4 regions of the Pseudoalteromonas sp. NFXS39 genome follow, and region 2 is predicted to be linked to each of the others. Evidence: predicted binding sites of a transcription regulator. Region 2 holds the regulator's gene; each other region holds the start of a gene.
The links. Region 2 encodes sigma-54, which starts transcription at its own class of promoters, with help from an activator protein. Its sites were predicted from a motif close to GTTGGCACGNNNNTNGNNT; they were not measured.
Positions count from the first base shown of each region.

Region 1 (3,764 bases), on a different contig from region 2:
GTGATCGGTGGCGTATTAATCCCTGGTGCTGCAGCGCCTAAACTAGTTACGGCTGAGCACATCAAAGCAATGAAACCTGGTTCTGCAATCGTTGACGTTGCAATCGACCAAGGTGGTTGTATCGCAACTTCTAAAGCGACAACTCATGCTGATCCTACTTTCATCGTTGATGAAGTTGTTCACTACTGTGTTGCTAACATGCCAGGTGCTGTACCACGTACTTCGACGTTTGCACTTAACAACGCAACATTACCGTTCATCATCAACCTTGCTAACAAAGGCTACAAGAAAGCGCTTCTTGACGATGCAAACTTCTTAAAAGGCTTAAACGTGATCAAAGGCCAAGTTACTTATAAAGAAGTAGCTGAAGCTTTCAACATGGAATATGTTGACCCACGTACAGCTGTTGAAAATGCTTAATTAGCATTGTGAAACAAAAAAAGCAGCGATATCGCTGCTTTTTTTATGCCAGTTTGCAAATAAATCGCTTTATCTGCAAACCGCTATATTATTGATTAACGACGCTTAGTTTGTTTAGCGCGTTGATTGTGCTTTTTAACCGCCTTACGAATTTGGTTAATTTTAGCACGCTTGTCTTTACGCTTTTCAGGAATAACCGACAGCTTAGTTTGCGTTTCGCGGCCTAGTTGTACTGTTTTACGTAAATAGTTTACCGTATCTAAATCAAGCTCAGCCCAACCACCTTGAGGTAAGCGCTTATCAAGCTCTAACTTACCGTAACGAATACGGATAAGACGCGATACTTCAACATCTTGTGATTGCCATAAACGACGTACTTCGCGGTTTCGACCTTCAGTTAATGTGACATTGAACCAACGATTGATCCCCTCACCACCCATAGGTTTGATGTTCAAGAATTTTGCAGGGCCATCATCAAGTTCAACACCTTTTGTTAAAGTGCGCAGCGTATCATTAGTTACTTCGCCGAATACACGAGCAGAGTATTCACGCTCTACTTCGTAACTTGGGTGCATTAAACGATTTGCAAGTTCACCATCATTGGTGAACAGCATTAATCCTGCGGTATTAATATCTAAACGACCTACCGCTATCCAGCGCTCGCCATCAACACGTGGTAAGCGATCAAATACCGTACGGCGGCCTTCCGGATCTTTACGTGTACATAACTCACCTTCTGGTTTGTTATACATAAGCACACGACAAATACGGTCAGCTTTGTCTTCAATTTTTACCACGTGACCGTCAACACGAATCACATCGGTTGTTTCTACACGGTCGCCTAAACGCGCCACTTTACCATTCACGCTCACGCGGTTGGCATCGATGTATTTTTCCATTTCACGACGTGAACCCACGCCTGCACGGGCTAATACTTTTTGTAACTTTTCAGTTTCTAAATTACTCATTCAGATAGTTCTCTCACAGAAGGATCGCTCAATAGCTGGTTGATTTTACTCTCCTGAAGTTCAGGTAATGGTGGTAATTCATCTAAACCAGCTAATGAAAAATAGTCTAAGAAAGCGGATGTTGTTGCATACAAAGCAGGGCGACCTGGCACTTCTTTGTGGCCCACAACCCTTACCCACTCTCTTTCTAATAAGGTTTTAATAATCCCTGAGCCAACGGTTACTCCCCGTACTTGTTCAATTTCACCACGGGTAATAGGTTGCCTGTAGGCAATCAAGGATAAAGTTTCTAATAGTGCTCTTGAGTATTTAGGTGCGCGCTCTTGCCATAAGTTTGCCAGCCAAGGTGCTAAACTCGCACAGGCCTGAAATCTATAACCGCTACCTACTGCAACAAGCTTGATACCTCTGGTTTGATAATGCGTTTGAATCTGTTCAATTGCATTATTAATGCGTGGCATAGATACGCTTAAATCAGCTAATACTGTTTCTTTTAAATGCCGTTTAGACACGGGTTTTCCAGCAACAAAAATCGCAGCTTCTATGATTTCGACTAACTGTTCATCACTGATACGTTTTGTGGCCATCGTTACTAAAGGTCATTTTAAATCACTAACGCTCTATTATGACAGAAGTCAGCCAAGGTTGGAAAAATTATTATAAAAAAGCCAGTGTAAAACACTGGCTTTGGGGGATATTTCAAAAATGAATAATGAAATTAGCTGTTTTTAACCATTTCAAGGGCATCATCTTCGGCAACATCGCTGCCATATTTGCTAATGTAGTTGATAAATTCAGTACGACTTACACGCTTATCTTTGTTGCTATCCATATAGCCAAAATGATTTGCGATGTCGTCGTCATCTGCTTCTTCAATTGATACATAACCATTTTTATCGTTATCTAACGATTTAAAGTCATTTTCGATGCGGTCAAATCTAGCAATTTCTGCTTTAAATGCTGATTCAGACACCTCGCTATCAGTTGCCACTTTACCTGTATTTAACTGCATATAAGTATTAAATTCAGTGCGGCTAATTTGCTCATCCATGTTGGTATCGATATTTGAAAAATGATCCCAAATTGCATCGTCATCAGCTTCTACTTTAGAGATATAACCGTCATTGTCATTATCTAGGCTACCAAAATCACTGTCGATTTTTGCTAAAGAGTTACTTGCAGAACATGCTGATAGGCTTAATGCTGCCAAAATTGTTGATGCTAGAGTTAACTTGTTCATAAGACATTTCCTTGTAGTCGATTAGATTCACTTTGACTATTACAAGTTGAATGCCAAAATGTCTTACTGACTAAAATCAAGCACTTACAAAATAGTTAAGCTAAGGTTAAGCCTATGATTTAGCAAGCTTTTCATAGCTTGCTGTAATTTTTTCATAAAAAAAGCGCTCATATGAGCGCTTTTCCATATAGCCATAATATCGCTATTAGATAGCTGCGTTTTGGTAACGCTTAACGAAGTCTGTTACAGCTTCGCCATTACATTTTAAGGTGTTTAAGTTACCAATTTTTTCACGCACAGGTGTTAAACCTTTTTTAAGTGCTGTGATACAAAGTTGAGTTTCTTTTTGCTCATTTTTAGCAAACACTTCAACTGCTGCTTTTGATGCTGAATTTTGTGATTGTGCTTTTTTAGCAATGTCACGGATGTCAGTACCGTTGCATAAAATGCTTTTTGAAAAACGCGACATTGAAATGCCATGCTTTGCTGCTTCTTTACGTGCAGCGGTAAACCCTTCATTCGCACTTAAGCTACATAATTTAGATTCAATACGGTTATCAGCTGAAAAGTAGTGCGGGTTGCTTGCTAATGAGCCAAATGAGATACATGCAAGAGAAAGCATCACTAATTGTTTTTTCATGGTTTACCTTTAAATAGTACATAATATGAACGGATGGTTTGCGCGCATTATATAAACAAAAATAAGTAGATCAACTGAATTATTTATTTAATTTAATAATTAATAGTGAGTTAACAATGTTTTTAAATTAAGCAGCAATTGATCAACATTTACCCAATTTGATTTTCGTAATTAGCTCATGAATAAGCCCTAGTTTGATGATAGAATTGCGCTAAACACTGAAACAAAAATAATAGGTGCACCATGAAGGTAATCTCATTTAACATTAACGGCCTGCGCGCCCGTTTACACCAGTTGCAAGCCGTAATTGATAAACATCAACCAGATATTATTGGCTTACAAGAAATCAAAGTGCATGATGAGGCCTTCCCTCTCGAAGACGTGCAAAAAATGGGTTATCACGTTTATTTTCATGGTCAAAAAGCGCACTACGGCGTGGCTATGTTATGTAAGCAAGAACCAAAATCAGTCGTTAAAGGCTTTGCAACTGATACTG
Region 1 is NZ_JAGDEC010000012.1:92,031-95,794, reverse strand. Features, by position in the region: gene ald (alanine dehydrogenase) at 1-420, shown strand, start outside; gene rluB (23S rRNA pseudouridine(2605) synthase RluB) at 516-1,388, opposite strand; gene scpB (SMC-Scp complex subunit ScpB) at 1,385-1,975, opposite strand; gene J3455_RS18535 (EF-hand domain-containing protein) at 2,107-2,628, opposite strand; gene J3455_RS18530 (exonuclease III) at 2,834-3,268, opposite strand; gene xthA (exodeoxyribonuclease III) at 3,512-3,764, shown strand, end outside.
Region 1: a site for sigma-54 is predicted at 2,668-2,686, ahead of J3455_RS18535 (EF-hand domain-containing protein). Genes of this name have one in related genera too.

Region 2 (3,764 bases):
ATCGTCGTATTACAGCAGAACGTCTTGAAGCACACGGCGGTGATACCGAAGGTACAGTAGAGCTAATTATTGCAACAGGCAAACCAGCTTACTTCGAAGAAAAACAAACGGATGGTTCCGTAATGAGCGCCAGTGCTGAAGAAGTTCGTTATGATGTTGCGAAACGCTTCTTAACCTTAAACGGTGAAGCTGAAGTTACCCAAGCTGGTCAAAAAGTAACAGCGAAAAGCATTACCTATGATATGGCTCAGCAGCTTATCAGTGCTGAAAAAGACGAAAACTCATCAGATCGTGTACACACTATTTTAGTACCTGTTGAAAATAAAAAAGACAATAAAGGCCAACCATGAGCACATTAAAAGCAGAGCTTTTAGCTAAGAGCTACAAAGGCCGCCAAGTGGTTAAAAATGTCGGTCTGGAAGTTGAAGCAGGCAGTATTGTTGGCTTGCTTGGCCCAAATGGTGCTGGTAAAACCACGACTTTTTACATGATTGTAGGCCTAGTTCCGAGCGACAAAGGTAAAATTAGCATCGATGATAACGATATTACCCTTTTGCCAATGCACAGCCGTGCGAGGTTGGGTATTGGTTATCTACCGCAAGAATCTTCGATTTTTCGAAAGTTAACAGTTTACCAAAACTTGATGGCTATTTTAGAGACTCGTAAAGATCTAAATAAAACCACGCGGGAAGAAACTCTAAATAGCTTATTAGATGAATTTAGCATCCAACACATCCGTGATAGTCAAGGTATGGCGCTATCTGGTGGTGAACGTCGCCGCGTTGAAATTGCTCGCGCATTAGCCGCTAATCCTAAATTTATCCTTTTAGATGAGCCTTTTGCTGGTGTTGATCCAATTTCAGTGTTAGATATAAAGAAAATTATTGAGCACCTAAAAAATCGTGGTATTGGTGTACTAATTACTGACCATAATGTTCGAGAAACCCTTGATGTTTGTGAAAAAGCCTACATTGTTTCTCATGGGGAGCTAATTGCATCAGGCACACCTGAGCACGTATTAGCTGACCAAACTGTACGCGATGTTTATCTAGGCGAGCAATTTAGGCTGTAACCATTACGCCACCGACTAGAGCATCTGCTAGACTTATAACAATGACAATAAATCGATAATAACTTAACTGTCTTTGCACAGTTATCGATAACTTAAAAAAAGGATTGTTAGGGATACATGAGGCAATCATTACAGCTGCGCATGGGCCAGCAACTTACAATGACTCCACAACTGCAACAAGCTATTCGTTTGTTGCAGCTCAGTACATTGGATCTCCAACAAGAAATTCAAGAGGCGCTAGATAGTAACCCTTTACTTGAAGTGGAAGAAGCGGATTACAACGAAGAAAGCATCGGCAAAAATGAGCAAAAAGCTGAATCTGACGATGTGCAAGTCAGCGCTTCTGCAGACGAAGCACCTAGCGAATATGAACAAGAAAGCAGTGATGCTCTAAATAAAGACACTGTAAGTGACGATTTAGCCATGGATGTTACATGGGATGAGTACATGAGTGCCGCTCCATCAACATCATCAGGGCCAATGCCAGAAGATGAATCTATTTATCAAGGTGCATCGACCGAAACCCTTCACGAATACCTTATGTGGCAATTACAGCTAACTCCCTTTAGTCCGACTGATGAAGCGATTGCTGTGGCAATTGTTGAGGCTATCGATGACTCTGGTATTTTAACGGTAAGCTGTGAAGATATCGTCGAGAGCTTTAATCAAAATAGTGATGAAGAAGAAATCGAACTTGATGAAGTCGAAGCGGTCCTAAAGAGAATTCAATTGTTTGATCCTGTCGGTATTGGCGCGCGTAGTTTACAGGAATGCCTGTGTATTCAACTTCGCCAATTCGATGCAAACACGCCATATTTAGCTGAAACTAAAATGGTTTTATCTGAGCATATCGAATTATTAGCGAGTCGCGACTATCGAACTTTGATGAAAAAGACTAAGCTTAAAGAAAATGAGCTTAAAGAAGTAATGACGCTAATTCACAGCTTAAACCCTAAGCCTGCGGATAGCATAGTACGCGAAGAGTCTGAGTACGTCATACCTGATGTATCAGTGAAAAAAGTAAAAGGTCGCTGGGTGGTTGAGTTAAACCCAGATAGTATGCCAAAGATTAGAGTGAACAGCCAATATGCGGCTATGTCTCGCTCTGTTAAATCAAGTAGCGACAGCCAATTTATTCGCTCTCACTTACAAGAAGCAAAGTGGTTTATTAAGAGCTTAGAAAGCCGTAACGATACACTATTAAAAGTGACCAACTGTATCGTTCAACAACAACAAGCTTTCTTTGAGCATGGCCCAGAAGCAATGAAGCCGATGGTGCTAAATGATGTTGCTGAAATGGTCGAAATGCATGAATCGACGATTTCACGAGTAACAACGCAAAAATATATGCATACCCCTAGGGGTATTTTTGAGTTGAAATATTTCTTCTCAAGCCATGTCAGCACTGAAAATGGTGGTGAGTGTTCTTCAACAGCAATACGCGCTTTAATCAAGAAGTTAGTCGCTGCAGAAAACTCGGCTAAACCATTGAGTGATAGCAAAATTGCAGATATATTGGCTGAGCAAGGAATTAAAGTAGCTAGACGTACAATTGCAAAATATCGTGAGTCTCTAGCAATACCTCCGTCTAATCAGCGTAAGAGTTTGATTTAGACGTTTTACATAGAAGGAAAAATGCTTATGCAACTAAATTTAACTGGTCGTCATGTAGAAATCACTGATTCATTAAGAGACTATGTAAACACCAAGTTTGCGAAACTAGAAAGGCATTTTGACCATATTAATAATGTTCATGTCATTCTAGATGTAGAAAAATTAAGCCAAAAAGCAGAAGCAACTTTACATGTAAACGGAGGCGAATTGTTCGCTTCTACAGAACATCAAGATATGTACGCAGCCATTGACTCGTTGATCGATAAGCTTGATCGCCAAGTCATTAAACACAAAGAGAAATTAGCTCGACATTAAATTATGAAACTAAGTTCACTTACTAATCAGGACTGCAGCAAAGCTGCGGTCCTTTTTAATAGCAAAAAAAGAATTCTTGAATATATCAGCGAACTGGCTCACCAGCAGCTTCCTCATTTATCTCAACAAGATATCCTAAATGCTTTACTCAACCGAGAGAAGCTAGGTAGCACCGGTATTGGCCGAGGTATTGCTATTCCACATGGCCGAATGAGTGGCGCCGATGAACCTCAGGCGTTTGTCATAGTGAGTGAATCCCCAATCAATTTTGATGCAATTGATAATCGCCCTGTTGACATTTTCGTAGCACTCATCGTACCAGATGGTGACTCTCAGCTTCATCTAAAGACCTTATCAACAATTGCTGATAGACTTAAAGATAAAGAGTTTTGTAAACAGCTGCGTAGCGCTACTACCGATCAGCAACTGTTTCAGGTTATATCAGCAGAGGCATAAATGGAATTAATCATTATCAGCGGTCGCTCAGGCTCAGGTAAATCGGTCGCTTTACGAGTACTTGAAGACTTAGGTTATTATTGCGTTGATAATATTCCAGTCAATTTACTGCCTTCGCTCGTGCGTAGCGTATCAGATAACTACGATAAAATAGCGGTCAGTATTGATGTGCGTAACCTTCCAAAAGAGCAGCAAGAATTTAATGATATTCTTGAGTACCTTCCTGGTTTCGCAAATCCAACACTTTTTTACTTAGACAGTGATGACCAAACCCTGATAAAACGCTTTTCAGAGACTCGTCGTTTAC
Region 2 is NZ_JAGDEC010000007.1:147,264-151,027, forward strand. Features, by position in the region: gene lptA (lipopolysaccharide transport periplasmic protein LptA) at 1-350, shown strand, start outside; gene lptB (LPS export ABC transporter ATP-binding protein) at 347-1,072, shown strand; gene J3455_RS14415 (RNA polymerase factor sigma-54) at 1,190-2,686, shown strand; gene hpf (ribosome hibernation promoting factor) at 2,714-3,001, shown strand; gene ptsN (PTS IIA-like nitrogen regulatory protein PtsN) at 3,005-3,457, shown strand; gene rapZ (RNase adapter RapZ) at 3,458-3,764, shown strand, end outside.

Region 3 (3,764 bases), on a different contig from region 2:
GGCATTGGTGTTGATAGCGATGAGTTAGTGATCACCAATGGTGCCCAAGAGGCGTTGGCTATTGCCCTGAAGTGCGTTGCTAAACCCGGGGATGTTATTGCTATCGAGTCGCCTTGTTATTTTGGCATTATTGAATTAATTGAGAGCTTAGGCTTGAAGGCACTGGAAATACCGCTGTGCCCCGATGAAGGAATATGGCTTGATGACTTGGTTCAAGCACTCGATGAGCATGATATAAAAGCGTGTGTGTTTTCAACCTCATTAAATAACCCAGTTGGCAGTTTTATGCCTGATGCCAAGCGTGAGCAATTAGTGGCACTTTTAGAGCAGCGCGAGGTGGTGCTCATTGAAGATGATGTTTATGGCGACCTACATTTTACAGCTAAGCGTGCCACTCCTGCACAAGCTTATTCAAAAAAGGGGTTAGTGATCACCTGTGCCTCATTTTCAAAAACAGCCGCACCTAGTTACCGCATAGGTTGGATCATTGCAGGTAAGTTTGCTGAACAAGCAAGGCGACACAAGCGCGCGCTTAGTTGCTCTGCGCCGCTTATAAATCAGTGGACCTTGTATGAGTTTATAGCCAGTGGTGAGTACGACCGTAATATACGCTTGCTAAGACAGCGCTTGAGTACCAACAAAGAGCGTATGATTTGGTGCCTGCAGCAATATATGCCAAGTTGTGCGCGTATTAGTAACCCGCAAGGGGGCTGTGTTATCTGGGTTGATCTTGGTAGCCAATATGATGCGGTAAAACTATTTCATTTGGCACTTGAGGCAGGGATTAGTATTACCCCTGGGTTGATATTCTCAGCGGGTAAAAAGTACCGTAGTTGTTTTCGCTTAAGCTATGGTTTGCCTTGGTCTGAAAGTTTGGAACAGGCGATTAAAACGTTATCGCAACTGACCGTGCTGGCCAAAAAATAAAAAAGCGCAGAGCAAGCTCTGCGCGAAAGGACCAAGTGTTTTGGTTCAGGGATGTTAATTTCTTAACTGGTCAATTACTCTGCGTTCTGTTTAAAAGTAAATAATTGATATTCTTTTAGCTGTGGTACTAGAACCACTAATTCTTGTTCTTTATGAGCGATATCAGCAAAACTGCCACATAATGCATCTGCTCGCTCTTCTAGCTGAGCTGCTTGGGTTTCTACGCGAGCTTCGATTTGTGCGCCCATGTTTTCCATACGTTGCTCAAACTCATCCATGTCGCCACCCGAACCTAAAAGCTCAGAGCCAAGAGCCACTAAAATACTGCCCATCGATTGCATCATGGCTGACTCTACTGCTGATTCGATTTGCTCATCGAATTGATCTTCAAAGTTTTGGCCAAATTTTTCAAAGTTTTGTTGACCCATTGTGAACGCACCTTGTTGGTAGAAAGCGTTTTGCACTTCTACGCTGATATCGTCCATTAATTCTGAAATGTCACTTAGGCCATCAATGTTGAAAGCATTTGATACTTCTTCGATTGCTACGCCGGCTATTTTTACACCATCAAGTGCGATATTAGCTACTTCAGGAAGTTGGCTGCGCAAGCTGTCTGAGTAATCTGCAATTGCTTGCTGTTGTGAAGCATTAAGGGATACGCTTTGGCCATCGATATATAAAGTATGTTGGTCGATGATTTTCATGCTGCGATTATCGGCTGTGTATACTTCTAACTCACTTGGAGTGATACGCACATCATTTATAAATTCGACATCACATTGCTCACCGCTGAATGAAATATTTGTATCATTATCGTTATGAGCCATTGCGCTGGTAGCGATAAATAAAGAACTTAGTAACAATAACTTTTTCATTTTTTTCTTTCCTGTTTGAAATGACATAAAAATATAATCAAATAGGATGCCAAATATTATAAATTCATTTATTTCATTGGCTTATGGTGTTTTAGGGTTTTTATTGGAAGTGCGCGGAATAATTTTTTAACCATTTTTTAGTCAAATTAACTAAAAAATACACATGCATAAATGACTTTTATCGAAACGATAAAAAACTCTCACTTTTCAGAAATCAAATTTAGCGCTATTTATTCACAATATTGACATATGACCTATTTAGCATGGGTGTATGGCTTTATTTTGGTGGTTTTTTAGATACTAAATAACTACTGAGCTTTTTAATCTTTGCCAATTCATCGAGCAAATTTTAATCTCAAGAATTGGTCTCAAACACTTTATGGAGTGGGTTGTGGGTAAGACATTTAGTTATGACGCGCTAGATGACGATTTTGTTGAAGACGAGTACGAAATGGTCGGGCGTAATCAACACGACAAGAAAAAGCAACGCGTTAAGAAGAAGTTGGAAGACTATCTTGAACAAAAACGCTTGCGTAGAAACTTAGGCGATGACGACTTTGATGAGTACTTGAACGACTAAGCATAAATTTAAATAAAGAGGCTATTTGCCTCTTTATTGCTTTAAGGCCTTATTACTTGCTCAAAGCGGCAAGAATGTCTGATTCGAACTGCTCAGGTTTTGTAAGTGGCGCGTATCGTTTAATTGCTTTGCCGTCTTTACCAATTAAAAATTTGGTGAAGTTCCATTTTATTTTGCGGGTAATAAAACCAGGCAGCTCTGATTTTAGATATCTAAACACAGGGTGAGCATGCTCGCCATTTACGTCAACCTTACTCATCATCAAAAAGCTCACACCATAGTTAATTAAGCAGCCTTCTTTTATTTCTTTAGCATCACCAGGTTCTTGTTTACCAAATTGATTACATGGAAAGCCAATTATTACCAAGCCTTGTTCATGGTACTTATCATGAAGTACTTGTAAGCCTTCGTATTGCGGGGTGAAACCGCATTTACTCGCTGTATTTACAACAAGTACGACCTTATTTTCAAAATCAGAAAAATCGACAGTTTGGCCTTGTAGGCTGGTGGCAGAGAGTTGGTGAAATTCGCTCATAATGATAACTTTTTATTATTGTTACACTGATTCTAACTTGCTTGTCATATTTCTAAAAGAGCAAATATTAATCAGCAAATGCATTGGTTAAATGTTCTATTAGTAAACGTACACGAAACGGTAATAGATCTTTTCTTGGGTAGACTAACCAAGATGCGTTATCGCCAACCTGAAACTCTTCAAGAATGCTTACTAATTGCCCATTATTTAAAAAAGGTTCCACGATATCTAACGCTAAATGGGCAATGCCAACTCCTGCTACTGCGGCATTTAAAATAGCCTGCGGGTGGTTGCTACGCCAATTACCATCGATACGAACTTCTTTAATTTGATCGTCAATATTAAATCGCCAGCGCTTTCGCATGGTAATTAAGCAGTTATGCTCAGCAAGGTCATAAGGCGTTTTAAGAGAAGGGTGACTGGCTATGTATTCAGGGCTAGCAACGAGGGTCATGACGCGCTTACATAAAGGGCGTGCAATTAAGTTTGAGTCTTGCATCCTGCCAAAGCGAATGGCTAAATCAAAGCCTTCTTCAACTAAGTTGACATTGCGACTATTAAAGTCGAGATCGACCTCTACCTCAGGGTAGCGTTTTACAAATTCTGCGACTTTGGGGGCGATTTGGTTAGCTACAAACTCGCCCGCACCCGTTATTCTTATTAGTCCTTTTGGTTGGCGCTGCTCACCTTGTAATTGATTGTTTGCATCAATTAACTCTTGGCGTATAGCTTTTAACTTAACAGCGTATTCACGCCCTGCATCAGTGAGACTAATTTTACGAGTGGTGCGCTGAAATAGCACAGAACCTAAACGATTTTCAAGTTGTTGTACTTGCCGACTGATATG
Region 3 is NZ_JAGDEC010000013.1:3,113-6,876, forward strand. Features, by position in the region: gene J3455_RS18615 (aminotransferase-like domain-containing protein) at 1-927, shown strand, start outside; gene J3455_RS18620 (YggN family protein) at 1,002-1,802, opposite strand; gene J3455_RS18625 (PA3496 family putative envelope integrity protein) at 2,194-2,382, shown strand; gene J3455_RS18630 (glutathione peroxidase) at 2,435-2,917, opposite strand; gene J3455_RS18635 (LysR family transcriptional regulator) at 2,985-3,764, opposite strand, start outside.
Region 3: a site for sigma-54 is predicted at 1,838-1,856, ahead of J3455_RS18620 (YggN family protein). Genes of this name have one in related genera too.

Region 4 (3,764 bases), on a different contig from region 2:
TTGGTGGAATTGCTGTGCCACCATTGTTGTTCTTACACCGTCACCATTTTTTGTTTTACCAGAACTAAATACTGATGATGCGTACACATCAGCGAACTCTGCACGAGACTCCTTAAAGCCCGTGGTATTGACGTTAGCAATATTATTTGCTGTAACGTCTAAATCTTTTTGCGCGGCTGCTAAGCCTGTTAATGCAATATTGAAGCTCATAACTCACCTCTAACCTATCTCTTAGCCTAAGCTAACCCAAACCTTTTTTACTTATGCGATTTCAGCTATATCAGTTAGCCTAACCGCACCCTCTTTTGTATTTACGATAATGCCGCTGGCGCCATTAATATTGACACTTTCAATATTCTTAAAGGTCGCCATTGGCATACTGCTGTAGTCTCCATTTACAAAGCCTTCAGCACTGATGTCATACTCACCTTCAGGGAGTACATTGCCATCGTTATCTTTACCATCCCATTCAAAACGAAGTGCACCCGCTGACTGCGAACCTAATTCAATCGTGCGCACTAACTGGCCCGATGAATCTGTTATTCTTAACGTTAGAGACTCAACGGCAGTTTCTGCAACTACCGACCCTTTAGCGAGATTTTCACCATCAAAATCAATCGTGTCAGACTCAAGTAACGCTTGCTTACCAACAAGGGTAGAAGCCTGTAACGCAGAATTTGATGTCATTGAAGCAGTCAGTGATTCAAACTTCTCATTTAAGTTTGAAATACCCTCAGCCATAGTGAAGTTCGTCATCTGCGCAATCATTTGATCATTATCAGCTGGCTTGCTTGGGTCTTGAAACGACAACTGTTGTGTTAAAAGTGAGAAGAAGTCTTCTTGCGTTAAAGTATCATCTTTCTCTTCTGTTTTATTTTGATTGTCTTGCCAACGTAAATTATCTAAATACGTGGATGACGCACTGCTGATGTCGTTACTCATAACTTATCCTCGGTTACCGCTGCCCAAGCAACAGTGTTTTACTTAACATTTGCTTAGCTGCATCAGCAACTTGCACATTTGTTTGGTAAGAGCGAGAGGCAGAAATCATATTTGCCATTTCTTCTACAACATTAACGTTAGGCTTATAGATGTAACCATTTTCATCAGCACTTGGATGGTTTGGGTTATATTCAATTTGCAGAGGCTTATCACTCTCTACAATGCCTAGTACTTTAACGCCAACAGAAGAGCCCTGAGGATTGCTTTGTGATGCTGACGCTTTAGTCAACTCTGCAGCAAAAACAGGATGGCGCGCTCGATACGTCTGATCTTGGCTAGAACTAATCGAATTCGCATTCGAGATATTACTGGCAGTAGTATTTAAGCGGACATTTTGCGCGCTCATACCGGTTGCTGAAATATCAAAAACATTATACAAACTCATGATTAAGCTCCTTGACTACCGAGGGCTTTTTTAAGGCCTTTAATTTTACTACTCATAAATTGCAGGCTTGCCTGATACTCTAATGAGTTCTGTACATACAAGTTTCGTTCCACTTGTATATCAACTGAGTTACCATCACCTGTATCTGCTTGATTTGGCGTACGAAACATTTCGGCATTACCAACAAAACGACTGCCTCCGGCAATATGTTTAGCATCGGTTCTTACCATACTATTGCCACCTTGCTGGTTGCTTTTTGCCGCTTTTAATGCCGAGGCAAAATCGATGTCTTTCGCTTTATAGCCCGGCGTATCAGCATTAGCGATATTTGTCGCTAATAACTCAGCGCGTTGTGAACGGATCAACATCGCATGCGGATGAACTCCAAATGCTTTATCAAAACTGATAGCCATAACCATCTCCAAAAAATTGACTCTGCAGTGAACAATGCAAAAGATAAGCCAAAAATAAGGAGTAAGTTTTATTTGTATAACAGACTGAAAAATAGATAAATTTAGCAACCTAAGGACTAGGTTGCTAAGGAGAGTTTACTTTTTTTGATAGATAATACCAGGGTTACAACGAACCATATCAAAGCTGTCACTAAGGCCCGCCATTGATTCAGATGCACCTAAAAATAGATAACCTTTAGGGTTTAAAGCTTGAGCAAATTGCGAAATGATTTTAGCTTTTACTTCTGGTGAGAAGTAAATTAACACATTACGACAAAATATAATGTCAAACTTGCCCATTAAGGCGTATGAATCTAGTAAGTTTAAATGTCTAAAGCTCACCATTTTGCGAATAGGTTCAACAACCTGAGCCATTCCATTACCGCTGTCCTTAAAGAACTTCTGACGTCGTTCCATCGACAAACCACGAGCAAGGGCTAACGAGTCGTACTCAGCGTTCTTACACATATCAAGCATGGTATTAGAAATGTCTGTGCCAATTATTTGCGCTCCCATCTTTAATACGCCAGGGTTTTTAGCCTGAAACTCAGCGACCGACATGGCAATAGAGTATGGCTCCTGCCCTGATGAACTTGCCGCTGACCATATTTTCAATGGTCGACGAACATCTTTAAGTTCAGGGAATAGCTTCGTTTTCAATAGCTCAAATGGGTATTGGTCTCGAAACCATAGCGTCTCATTGGTGGTCATGGCATCAACCACAGCGGCACGAAGCTGCCTCTCATGAGGACTTAAGGTTTTACTTACCAACTGTGATAAAGACTCGACATTAAAACGCGCCATAAGCGGCGCTAGGCGACTTTTTACTAAGTAAAGTTTGTTATCACCAAGCACAATGCCACATTGTTGTTCTAAGAAAGAGCGGAATTGATCGTATTCGCTTTGTTGTAAATGCTTATTTTCCAAAGTAATACCACCTATAAATAATTAATCACAATGAACCCACTTTTTCACAGCTGTTGCTAATTCATCTGGGTTAAATTTTGCAATAAAATCATCGGCACCTACTTTTTCAATCATTGCTTGGTTAAATACACCACTTAAAGAGGTATGCAAGATCACATGAAGAGGTGATAATTTTGGATCTGCTTTAATTTCGGCGGTTAAGGTATAACCATCCATTTCCGGCATCTCTACGTCAGATATCAATAAGCCAACGCGCTCAGTAATATCATTTTTACAATCAAGCTGAGCAATCTCACGTAAACGTAATAATGCTTCTTTGCCGTTTTTAGCTAACTCAGTTTGTACACCTAACGGTTCAAGCGCACGTTTAACTTGGTTTCGAGCTACCGCTGAATCGTCAGCAATAAAGACAATACGCTCACCTAAATCACGCTGAATTTCACCCTCACCAACCACTTCAGCACTCACTTCAGTGTTAACTGGACAAATTTCGTTTAAGATCTTTTCTACATCAAGTATCTCAACTAACTCATTTTCAATCTCAGTGACCGCTGTTAAGTATGAATAACGTCCCGCACCTGAAGGCGGTGGCATTATTTTTTCCCAGTTCATATTAACGATGCGCTCAACTCCGCCAACTAAGAACCCTTGCACTGAACGGTTGTACTCAGCAATGATGATAAAACTGTCTTTGATATTTTCAATTGCCGGACCACCTACGGCCATCGATAAATCAATAACAGAGATAGTTTGGCCACGAATGTGCGCAACGCCGCGAATATACGCGTTTGATTTTGGCATGTTAGTAAGTGGTGGGCATTGCAAAACCTCTCTTACTTTAAACACGTTGATACCAAAGCGTTGTCGCCCTCTGAGTTTGAATAATAGTAATTCAAGGCGGTTTTGCCCAACCAACTGAGTACGCTGGTTAACTGAGTCTAAAATGCCTGCCATTTCAATCTCCTAAAGATAAACAATCAGAGCTGGAACAATAATTG
Region 4 is NZ_JAGDEC010000002.1:140,169-143,932, reverse strand. Features, by position in the region: gene flgE (flagellar hook protein FlgE) at 1-210, opposite strand, end outside; gene J3455_RS04220 (flagellar hook assembly protein FlgD) at 262-942, opposite strand; gene flgC (flagellar basal body rod protein FlgC) at 956-1,387, opposite strand; gene flgB (flagellar basal body rod protein FlgB) at 1,390-1,800, opposite strand; gene J3455_RS04205 (CheR family methyltransferase) at 1,936-2,766, opposite strand; gene J3455_RS04200 (chemotaxis protein) at 2,788-3,720, opposite strand.
Region 4: a site for sigma-54 is predicted at 1,835-1,853, ahead of flgB (flagellar basal body rod protein FlgB). Genes of this name have one in related genera too.